2 regions of the Streptomyces sp. NPDC046860 genome follow, and region 1 is predicted to be linked to the other one. Evidence: riboswitches for the same ligand, from Rfam matches in the RefSeq annotation. Region 1 holds a riboswitch; the other holds the start of a gene.
The links. A riboswitch is a leader RNA that binds a small molecule or an ion and turns the genes downstream of it on or off. The one in region 1 is predicted to bind thiamine pyrophosphate.

Region 1 (5,348 bases):
TCAACCAGCTGGCCTCGTTCTCCGTTCCGGAGCCGCGCATGGCCGTGGTCACCCCGTTCGACAAGAGCGCGCTGCGCAACATCGAGCAGGCGATCCGTGACTCGGACCTGGGCGTCAACCCCAGCAACGACGGCAACATCATCCGTGTGGTGTTCCCCGAGCTGACCGAGGAGCGCCGCCGCGACTACATCAAGGTCGCCAAGCACAAGGCCGAGGACGCCAAGGTCTCGATCCGTTCCGTGCGCCGCAAGGCCAAGGACGCCATCGACAAGCTGATCAAGGACGGCGAGGTCGGCGAGGACGAGGGCCGGCGCGCCGAGAAGGAGCTCGACGACCTGACCGCCAAGTACGTGGCGCAGGTGGACGAGCTTCTCAAGCACAAGGAAGCGGAGCTGCTCGAAGTCTGATGAGCGACTCTTCCTGGGGGGCGCCGCCGCAGGCGGGGCAGGCCGGGTACTGGGGGCCCACCGCGGGTGGGCCTGTCCAGGGGGCTGCCACGGCGGGTCCCGCATACGATGCGCCCGAGGCGCAGCAGACTCGCCCCATGCCCAGCGTGCCCGACGTACCCGCGTATGGCGGAGACCAGGACGACGACCCGATGCCCGACTCCCCGCAGCCGGCCCCCGCGCCGAAGAAGACCGCGGGCCGCGACCTGAGCGCGGCCATAGGCGTCGGCGTGGGACTCGGCGTGGTGATCATCGCCTCGCTCTTCGTCGTCAAGGCCGTCTTCGTCGGTGTGGTCGCCGTCGCGGTGGTCGTCGGTCTGTGGGAGCTGACCAGCCGGCTGCAGGAGCGCAAGGGGATCAGGGCACCCCTGGTGCCGCTCGCGGTCGGCGGTGCGGCGATGGTGGTCGCGGGGTACGCGCGCGGCGCCGAGGGCGCCTGGGTCGCCATGGCGCTCACCGCGCTCGCGGTCCTGGTCTGGCGGATGACCCAGCCGCCGGACGGCTATCTGAAGGACGTCACGGCGGGGGTCTTCGCCGCGTTCTACGTCCCGTTCCTGGCGACGTTCGTGGCGATGATGCTCACCGCCGACGACGGCGCCTGGCGGGTGCTGACGTTCCTGCTCCTCACCGTGGTCAGCGACACCGGCGCCTACGCGGTCGGCTGGCGTTTCGGCAAGCACAAGCTCGCTCCGCGCATCAGCCCCGGCAAGACCCGCGAGGGCCTCATGGGCGCGGTGGCGTTCGCCATGGTCGCGGGCGCGCTGTGCATGCAGTTCCTCATCGACGACGGCGCCTGGTGGCAGGGCCTGATCCTGGGCTTCGCGGTGGCGGTCAGCGCCACGCTGGGCGACCTCGGCGAGTCCATGATCAAGCGCGACCTGGGCATCAAGGACATGGGCACCCTCCTCCCCGGCCACGGAGGAATCATGGACCGCCTGGACTCCCTCCTGCCGACGGCCCCGGTGGTGTGGCTGCTGCTGGTGGCGTTCGTGGGGTCCTGAACCCCGCCGCACGGTCCTCGGGCCCCGCTCTCCGTCATGGAGGGCGGGGTCCGTTCGTATCTGAGGCGGCGCCTCGTATCTGAGGCGGCGCCCGAGTCACGGTGACCCCCGCGAGCCCCGGTGCCAACACCGAGGTGCCCTGCGATCGGACGATCGTGCGGCAGCGGATCACGGCGTCCGGGCGGGTACGCATCGACGCCGATGCGGCTGAAGGCTCCACGGGTGTCATCGCCTGGCAGATCGACGTCCCGTGACCGGGTGCTGCCAGGTGGTCGACGCCCTCGGTGATGCGGCGCCTCTGGGGCACGAGCGCGCGGACCAGGCCACCCAAGTCGATCTGCGACACTGGTACCACCATGCCCAAGCCCGGAGAACTCACTTTCGTCGCCCCCCGCGGAGCCAAGAAGCCGCCGCGGCATCTCGCTGATCTTTCGCCTGCCGAGCGGAAGGACGCCGTCGCCGAGGCGGGGGAGAAGCCGTTTCGTGCCAAGCAGCTCTCGCAGCACTACTTCGCGCGGTACGCGCACGACCCCGAGCAGTGGACGGACATCCCGGCCGGCTCGCGGGAGAAGCTGCGGGAGGCGCTGTTCCCGGAGCTGATGTCGGTGGTCCGGCATCTGGCCACGGACCAGGGCACCACCCGTAAGACGCTGTGGCGGCTGTTCGACGGCACGCTGGTCGAGTCGGTGCTGATGCGGTACCCGGACCGGGTCACCATGTGCATCAGCAGCCAGGCCGGGTGCGGGATGAACTGCCCGTTCTGCGCGACCGGGCAGGCGGGGCTGGACCGGAACCTGTCCACCGCCGAGATCGTGCACCAGATCGTGGACGGCATGCGGGCGCTGAGGGACGGCGAGGTGCCCGGCGGGCCCGCGCGGCTCTCCAACATCGTCTTCATGGGCATGGGCGAGCCGCTCGCCAACTACAAGCGGGTCGTGGGGGCCATCCGGGCGCTCACCGACCCCGCCCCGGACGGCCTCGGGCTGTCCCAGCGCGGCATCACCGTCTCGACGGTCGGTCTCGTGCCCGCGATCCACCGTTTCGCCGACGAGGGCTTCAAGTGCCGTCTGGCGATCTCCCTGCACGCCCCCGACGACGAACTGCGCGACACCCTCGTCCCCGTGAACACGCGGTGGAAGGTGCGCGAGGTGCTGGACGCCGGGTTCGAGTACGCGGAGAAGTCCGGGCGCCGGCTGTCCATCGAGTACGCGCTGATCCGGGACATCAACGACCAGGCCTGGCGCGGCGACCGGCTCGGCCGGATGCTCAAGGGCCGGCCGGTGCACGTCAACCTCATCCCGCTCAACCCCACCCCCGGCTCCAAGTGGACCGCCTCCCGTCCCGAGGACGAGAAGGCGTTCGTGGAGGCCATCGCCTCGCACGGCGTGCCGGTGACCGTCCGCGACACCCGCGGTCAGGAGATCGACGGGGCGTGTGGTCAGCTCGCGGCCACCGAGCGGTAACCTGGGCCGGTCAGCACAACTTCATACGGTCATACATCTGCATATTCCGACAGGGGAGCGCCACAGCGCTGAGAGTGCGGCAACCAGGCCGCAGACCCTCTGAACCTCGCCCAGGTCATTCTGGGTAGGAAGTTCGGTCATCACTCAAGCTGTTGTGCCCTGCCCGGCCTCCCGCGCGGAGACCGGGCAGGGCCGCGTCTCTTCCTGGCCCACCCCAGGAGGACCATCAGTGCACACCAAGACCTTCGTGGCCGCGGCGGCGGGCCTCGGCCTGCTCACGCTCTCCGCGTGCGGGTCGACCGGCACCGAGGGGGCCGCGGACACCAAGACCGTGACCCTCGTCAGCCACGACTCGTGGGCCGCGTCCAAGAACGTGATCGCGGACTTCGAGAAGCGTTCCGGCTACAAGGTGCGCGTCCTGAAGGACGGCGACGCCGGCCAGGCCGTCAACAAGGCGGTCCTCACCAAGGACAACCCGCAGGGAGACGTCTTCTTCGGCGTCGACAACACCCTGCTCTCCCGCGCCCTCGACAACGGCCTCTTCCAGCCGTACGCGGCCAAGGGCCTCGACCAGGCCGACCCCGCCTTCCAGCTCGACCGCGCCAAGCACCGGGTCACGCCGGTCGACCACGGCGACGTCTGCGTCAACTACGACAAGGCGTACTTCACCGAGCACAAGCTGAAGCCGCCGCACACCTTCGCCGACCTCGCCGACCCGAAGTACAGGAACCTCCTGGTCACCGAGAACGCCGCCACCTCCTCGCCCGGCCTGGGCTTCCTGCTCGGCAGTGCCGCGCGGTACGGCGACAAGGGCTGGGAGGCGTACTGGAAGAGGCTCAAGGCCAACGGCGTCAAGGTCGTCGACGGCTGGGAGCAGGCGTACTACCAGGAGTTCTCCGGCTCCTCCGAGGGCAGGAAGGCGGGCGGTGACCGGCCGCTGGTCGTCTCGTACGCCTCCTCGCCGCCCGCCGAGGTGATCTACGCCAAGAAGAAGCCGGCGACCGCCCCCACCGGCGTCGCCCAGGGCACCTGCTTCCGGCAGGTCGAGTTCGCCGGGCTGCTGAAGAACGCGAAGAACGCCGAGGGCGGCAAGGCGTTCATCGACTTCCTGCTCACCAGGGAGTTCCAGCAGGACATGCCGATGAACATGTTCGTGTACCCGGTGATCAAGGACGCCGAGGTCCCCGCCGAGTTCACCGAGTACGGGCCCGCCGCCGAGGACCCGGCCGTCATGGCGCCCGGCAGGATCGCCGCCAACCGCGACCAGTGGGTCAGCTCGTGGACGTCGCTCGTACTGAAGTAGCCGGGGCGGCCGGACGGCGTGGCCGCCGGAGCGCGGCGCGGCTGGGGCTCATGGCCCTGCCCGCCGCGTTCTTCGCCCTGTTCTTCGCCTGGCCCGTCGCCGCGATCACGGCGCGCGGGCTCAAGACGGACGGCACCTGGCACCTCGGGCGGTTCGCCGAGGTGCTGGGCCGCTCCGACATCCGGCACGTGCTGTGGTTCACCACCTGGCAGGCGGTCGCCTCCACCGCGCTCACCCTGCTGATCGCGCTGCCCGCCGCCTACGTCTTCGCCCGGCTGGAGTTCCCCGGCAAACAGGTGCTGCGGGCCGTGGTCACCGTGCCGTTCGTCCTGCCCACGGTGGTCGTCGGCACCGCGTTCCTCGCCCTGGTCGGCCACGGCGGACTGCTGGACGAGCTGTGGGGCCTGCGCCTGGACACCACGGTGTGGGCGATCCTGCTGGCGCACGTCTTCTTCAACTACGCCGTCGTCGTCCGTACCGTCGGCGGGCTCTGGGGGCAGCTCGACCCCCGGCAGGAGGAGGCCGCCCGGATGCTCGGCGCGTCCCCGCTGCGCGCCTGGCGGCAGGTCACCCTGCCCGCGCTGGCGCCCGCCGTGGCCGCCGCCGCGCTGATGGTGTTCCTGTTCACCTTCACCTCCTTCGGCGTGGTCCAGATCCTCGGCGGACCCACCTTCTCCACCCTGGAGGTGGAGATCTACCGCCAGACCTCCGAGGTCTTCGACCTCACCACGGCCGCCGTCCTCACCCTGGTGCAGTTCGCCGCGGTCGGCGCGATCCTCGCCGTGCACGCCTGGACCGTGCGCCGGCGCGAGACCGCGCTGCGCCTGGTCGACGCCTCGGTCACCGCGCGCCGTCCGCGCGGCGCCGGACAGCGGGCGCTGCTCGGCGGGGTGCTCGCCACCGTCGCGGTGCTGCTGGTGCTGCCGCTCGCCGTGCTGGTGCGCCGCTCGCTGGACGCCCCGGACCTCGGCTACTACCGGGCGCTCACCGACGCCGACGGCGGTACGTTCCTGGTGGCGCCGCTGCACGCGGTGTGGACCTCGCTGGAGTACGCGGCCGCCGCCACCGGCATCGCGCTGGCCGTCGGCGGGCTCGCCGCCGCCGCGCTGGCCCGCCGGGACGCGGGACGGCTGGT
Region 2 (5,348 bases), on a different contig from region 1:
GCGACGCCCACGCAGAAGTCGCCCGACTCCTTGATGAGGCGCACCAGTTCGGCCGCGTAGGTCAGCCCCTCGGGGTGCGCGACCCAGTCGCCCATCGGGTCGCCGGGCGGATCGCCGCGCACGGCGAGCATGTTGCGGATGCCGGCGTCGGCGTACTGGCCGATGATGTTGCGCAGTTCGGCCACCGAGTGGTCGACGGCGGTGAGGTGGGCGACCGGGGTGAGCGTCGTGTCGACGACGATCTGCTGGGTCTCCTTGACCGTGGTGGCCCGGGTGGTGCCGCCCGCGCCGTAGGTGACGGAGACGAAGTCGGGTGCGACGGCCTCGACCCGGCGCAGCGCGTTCCACAGGTTCCGCTCGCCCTGCGGGGTTTTCGGCGCGTAGAACTCGAAGGAGAACGCCGTCTTGCCGGTGGCGAGGATGTCCCGGACGGTCCGGGCGCGATCAGTCCTGGTGGATGCGGTTCCAAGGGCCATACCCGCAGGTTAGCCACGGGTGGCCGGTGACCCAACCGGGCACCGGCGATTTGGCCGAATTGCCGGGCGCCTGTCCACCCCTTGGGACGCGGACGGGGCCGAAGAGCCGCTCAGACCTCGCGCAGCCGCTTGGCGAACTCGGCCGCGGCGGCACCCGGGTCGTCGGCCTCGGTGAGCGCGCGGACCACGACGACCCGGCGGGCGCCCGCGTCGAGCACCTGGCCGAGGTTGGCCAGGTCGATCCCGCCGATGGCGAACCAGGGGCGCTCGGTACCGAGACCGGCGGTGTACCGGACCAGGCCGAGGCCGGGGGCGTGGCGGCCGGGCTTGGTGGGGGTGGGCCAGCAGGGGCCGGTGCAGAAGTAGTCCACGCCGTCCTGGACGGCGGCCGCCGCGGCCTCCGCCTCGGAGTGCGTGGAGCGGCCGATCAGCACCTTCTCGCCGAGGATCGCGCGGGCGGCGGGTACCGGCAGATCGCCCTGGCCGAGGTGGAGCACACCGGCTCCGGCGGCGTGGGCGACGTCGGCCCGGTCGTTGACCGCGAGCAGCTTGCCGTGCCGCGCGCAGGCGTCGGCGAGGATCTCCAGGTGGGCGAGCTCCTCGGCGGCCTCCATGCCCTTGTCGCGCAGCTGGACGATGTCCACACCGCCGGCCAGGACCGCGTCCAGGAACTCGGCGAGGTCGCCCTGCCGCCTGCGGGCGTCCGTGCAGAGGTAGAGCCGGGCGTCGGCGAGGCGGGCGGTGTCGGGCATGCGGTACTTCCCCCGGTGTTCGGCGTGGATGTGCGGTGCGGGCGGACGGCGCCCGGCATGGGCCGGTGCGCCGTCCTCACGTGTGCCGGGTCAGCCGGCCAGCGCCTGGGCGCGGCGCTTCACCTCCGTGCCGCGGTTCTCGCTGAGGGCCTGCGCGGGGGTGCCGGGCAGGGAGGAGTCGGGGGTGAAGAGCCATTCGATCATCTCTTCGTCCGTGAACCCGTTGTCCCGCAGGAGCGTCAGGGTTCCGGTGAGGCCCTTGACGACCTTGTCCTCGTCGATGAAGGCGGCGGGGACGTGCAGCGCCCGGTTCTCACCGCGGCGTACGGCGATGACTTGGCCCTCCTTGACCAGCTGCCGTACACGCGTCACCTCGACGTCGAGCATTTCGGCGATGTCGGGCAGGGTGAGCCAGGCGGGGACAAGAGCGTCGATCTTGGTGTCAATCTCGGTCACGAGTCCTAGCCTGCCATCCCCCACCGACAGCCGGTAGTCGGGCCGCTCCGCGGCGGCTAGTCGATGACAGCCTGCTTCAGCGGCAGCGCGGGGTCGGTCAGGGCCTCGGCGTCCATCCGGCGGCCCCCCTCGATGAGCCGTCTGCCCTGGGCGAGGTCGCGCGGGCGGCCCACCGCGAGGAGGGCGACCAGGCGGTCCTCGCGCAGCCAGCACACGGTCCAGGCGGGGTCGGCCGGGTCGCCGCGCCACACCGTGCGGTCGGCCGCCGCGTGGTGACCCACGTACTGGACGAACCGCCCGAACTGCTCGGACCAGAAGTACGGCACCGGGTCGTAGGGGGCCGCCTCCGCGCCCAGGATGTCCGCGGCGACCGTGCGGGGGCCCTGCAGGGCGTTGTCCCAGTGGTGGACGAGCAGCCGCTCGGCGTAGCGGGCGGAGGGGAAGGAGGCGCAGTCCCCGACCGCGTACACGTCCTTCGCGGAGGTGTGCAGCCGGTCGTCGGCCAGGACCTCGCCCAGGTCGCCGAGGGCGATGCCGGAACCGGCCAGCCAGCCGGTGGCGGGGCGGGCGCCGATGCCGACGACGACGGCGCCCGACGGCAGCCGCGTGCCGTCGTCCAGCACCACCGCGCCGGGCTCGACGGCCGCCACCCGCACGCCGGTGCGCAGGGTGACGCCGGCGTCGGCGTACCAGGCGGCCATCGGGGCGGCGACCTCGGCGGGCAGGGCGCCGGCCAGCGGGCGGCCGGCGGCCTCGACGACGGTCACCGCGCAGCCCGCCTCGCGCGCGGCGGTGGCGAACTCGGCGCCGATCCAGCCCGCGCCGACGACCACCACGTCGTGCTGCCGGGCGAGCACCGGGCGCAGCCGTTCGGCGTCGTCCAGGGTGCGCAGCAGGTGCACACCGGGTGTCTCGTCGGTGCCGGGCAGCCGCATCGGTTCGGCGCCGGTGGCCAGCACCAGCACGTCGTACGGGACGGGGCCCGCGGCGGTGTCCAGTTCGTGGTCGGCGGGGCGCACGCCGAGCGCCTCGCAGCCGAGCCGGAGGTCGATGTCGAGCGAGGCGAAGTCCACGTCGAAGGCGGAGCCCTCGGCGGCGCCGAGGAGGATCGCCTTGGACAGCGGGGGCCGGTCGTAGGGCTGGTGCGGCTCGGCGCCGATCAGCGTGACGGGCCCGGTGAAGCCCTGTTCGCGCAGGGCGACCGCGGTCTGCACCCCGGCCATGCCCGCGCCGACGACGACCACGCGCCGTTCCCGTGCCGTGCCCTCCTGGGGCGTCTGCTCGCTCACTCGAGTCACCTTAAGTCCGTGACGGCCCGTCAGGCAGTGCGGGTGCCCGCGATCTCCTCGACCACGCTGGTCCCGGCGCCGGGGCCGGACTCCCACTCCCACGCCTCCTCCAGCCGCAGCCGCCCGTCGGGCAGTGCCACCACCGTGGAGAGGCAGTGCCCGGAGGCTGTGGTGCCGTCGTGCCCCAGCTGCACGTACCGGAAGTCCAGCCGGTCCCCGGCGCGGGTGCCGACGAGGTGGCCGCGCGCGATGTCACCGCCCGCGTACTCGGCCCAGATCCGCCCGTCCCGCTCGTGGTAGTCGAACCGGGTGCCGGTGCCCACCTGGCCGGGCGCCTGGTCCGCCACGGGGGCGAGGGTGAGTCCGTCGAGCGAGCGGGGCATGGGTCGGCTCCCTTATGGCTGAGCTGGGCGGGCGGCTAGGCTGGCCACCGTAACTGCACTCGCGGGAGCCTGGACGCACCGGGCTGAGAGGGAGGCTGGCGGCCTCCGACCGTACGAACCTGATCCGGGTCATGCCGGCGAAGGGAGGGGCGAGACGCCCATGCCGTCACGTACGTCCGAACCGTCCGGTGCGCCGGACGTCCTGGTCATCGGGGGCGGGATCATCGGCCTGGTCACCGCCTGGCGCGCGGCCGGGCGGGGGCTGGCCGTCGCCGTCGTGGACCCCGAGCCCGGCGGCGGGGCCGCGCTGGTCGCGGCCGGGATGCTGGCCGCCGTCACCGAGCTGCACCACGGCGAGGAGGGGCTGCTCGCGCTGAACCTGGCCTCCGCCCGCCGCTATCCCGGCTTCGCCGCCGAGCTGGCCGAGGCCACCGGCCACGACCTGGGCCACCGCCGCTCGGGCACCCTCGCGGTCGCCTTCGACACCGACGACCGCGCCCAGCTCCGTGAGGTGCACGAACTCCAGCTCCGCTGCGGGCTGGACTCCGAGTGGCTGTCCGGGCGGGAGTGCCGGCGCCTGGAGCCGATGCTGGCGCCCGGTGTGCGCGGTGGGCTGCGGGCCGACGGGGACCACCAGATCGACCCCCGGCGGCTGGCGGCCGCGCTGCTCGCCGCCTGCGAGCGGGCCGGGGTGGCCTTCCACCGCACCCGGGCCGCCCGGCTGGACGTGTCCGGCGACCGGGCCACCGGGGTCACCACGGCGGACGGCACCTCGCTGGGCGCCGGGCAGGTGGTGCTGGCGGGCGGCTGCCTGAGCGGCCGGCTGGAGGGGGTGCCCGAGGCGTTCGTGCCTCCGGTGCGCCCGGTGAAGGGGCAGGTGCTGCGGCTCACCGTGCCGCCCCGGTACCGGCCGTTCCTGAGCCGCACCGTGCGGGCCGTGGTGCGCGGCGGGCCGGTGTACCTGGTGCCGCGCGAGAACGGCGAGCTGGTGGTCGGCGCGACCAGCGAGGAGCAGGGCTTCGACACCACGGTGACGGCGGGCGGGGTGTACGAGCTGCTGCGCGACGCCCATGAGCTGGTGCCCGGCATCACCGAGCTGCCGCTCACCGAGACCCTGGCCGGACTGCGCCCCGGCTCCCCCGACAACGCCCCGATGCTCGGCCCCACGGGCCTCGACGGCCTGCTGCTGGCCACCGGGCACCACCGCAACGGCGTGCTGCTCACGCCCGTCACCGGGGACGTCATGGCGGACGTCCTGTGCGGCGCGGGGGTGCCCGAGGTGGCCCGCCCGTTCTCGCCGCGCCGTTTCGCCGCCCCCTCCCCGAACCTGGAGCACTCCGCATGAACATCTCCGTCAACGGCGAGCGCCGCGAGGTGGCGCCCGGCACCGCCCTGGACGCCGTCGTACGCGTCCTGACCCCCGCGCCCTCCGGGGTGGCCGCCGCCGTCAACGAGACCGTCGTCCCGCGCACCCGGTGGGCCGAGACCGGCCTCGCCGAGGGCGACCGGGTCGAGGTCCTCACCGCCGTGCAGGGAGGCTGACGATGACCGGCGAACCCCTGGTCCTCGGCGACCTGACCCTGGACTCCCGGCTGATCATGGGCACCGGCGGGGCGCCCAGCCTGGCCGTGCTGGAGCGCTCGCTGATCGCGTCCGGGACCGGACTGACCACGGTGGCGATGCGCCGGGTCGACCCCGGCGCGCACGGCTCGGTGCTGTCGGTGCTGGAGAGGCTCGGCATCCGTGTGCTGCCCAACACCGCGGGCTGCTTCACCGCCGGTGAGGCGGTGCTGACCGCCCGGCTGGCCCGCGAGGCGCTCGGGACCCCTCTGGTGAAGCTGGAGGTGGTGGCCGACGAGCGGACGCTGCTGCCGGACCCGGTGGAGACGCTGGACGCGGCCGAGACACTGGTCGACGACGGCTTCACCGTGCTGCCGTACACCAACGACGACCCGGTGCTGGCCAGGAGGCTCCAGGACGTGGGCTGCGCGG

Region 2: linked by a shared signal. The riboswitch ahead of thiO (glycine oxidase ThiO) and the one ahead of ABZ898_RS03160 (thiamine ABC transporter substrate-binding protein) in region 1 are both predicted to bind thiamine pyrophosphate.

The regions. Positions count from the first base shown of each region.
Region 1 covers NZ_JBEYXQ010000001.1:704,193-709,540, forward strand. The annotation lists gene frr (ribosome recycling factor) at 1-407, shown strand, start outside; gene ABZ898_RS03145 (phosphatidate cytidylyltransferase) at 407-1,447, shown strand; gene ABZ898_RS03150 (hypothetical protein) at 1,549-1,701, shown strand; gene rlmN (23S rRNA (adenine(2503)-C(2))-methyltransferase RlmN) at 1,804-2,910, shown strand; TPP riboswitch at 2,952-3,059, shown strand; gene ABZ898_RS03160 (thiamine ABC transporter substrate-binding protein) at 3,140-4,213, shown strand; gene ABZ898_RS03165 (iron ABC transporter permease) at 4,264-5,348, shown strand, end outside.
Region 2 covers NZ_JBEYXQ010000005.1:166,121-171,468, forward strand. The annotation lists gene metF (methylenetetrahydrofolate reductase [NAD(P)H]) at 1-476, opposite strand, end outside; gene thiE (thiamine phosphate synthase) at 587-1,228, opposite strand; gene ABZ898_RS09960 (Rv2175c family DNA-binding protein) at 1,319-1,684, opposite strand; gene ABZ898_RS09965 (FAD-dependent oxidoreductase) at 1,741-2,973, opposite strand; gene ABZ898_RS09970 (hypothetical protein) at 3,003-3,356, opposite strand; TPP riboswitch at 3,408-3,520, shown strand; gene thiO (glycine oxidase ThiO) at 3,517-4,701, shown strand; gene thiS (sulfur carrier protein ThiS) at 4,698-4,898, shown strand; partial or broken gene ABZ898_RS09985 (thiazole synthase) at 4,901-5,348, shown strand, end outside.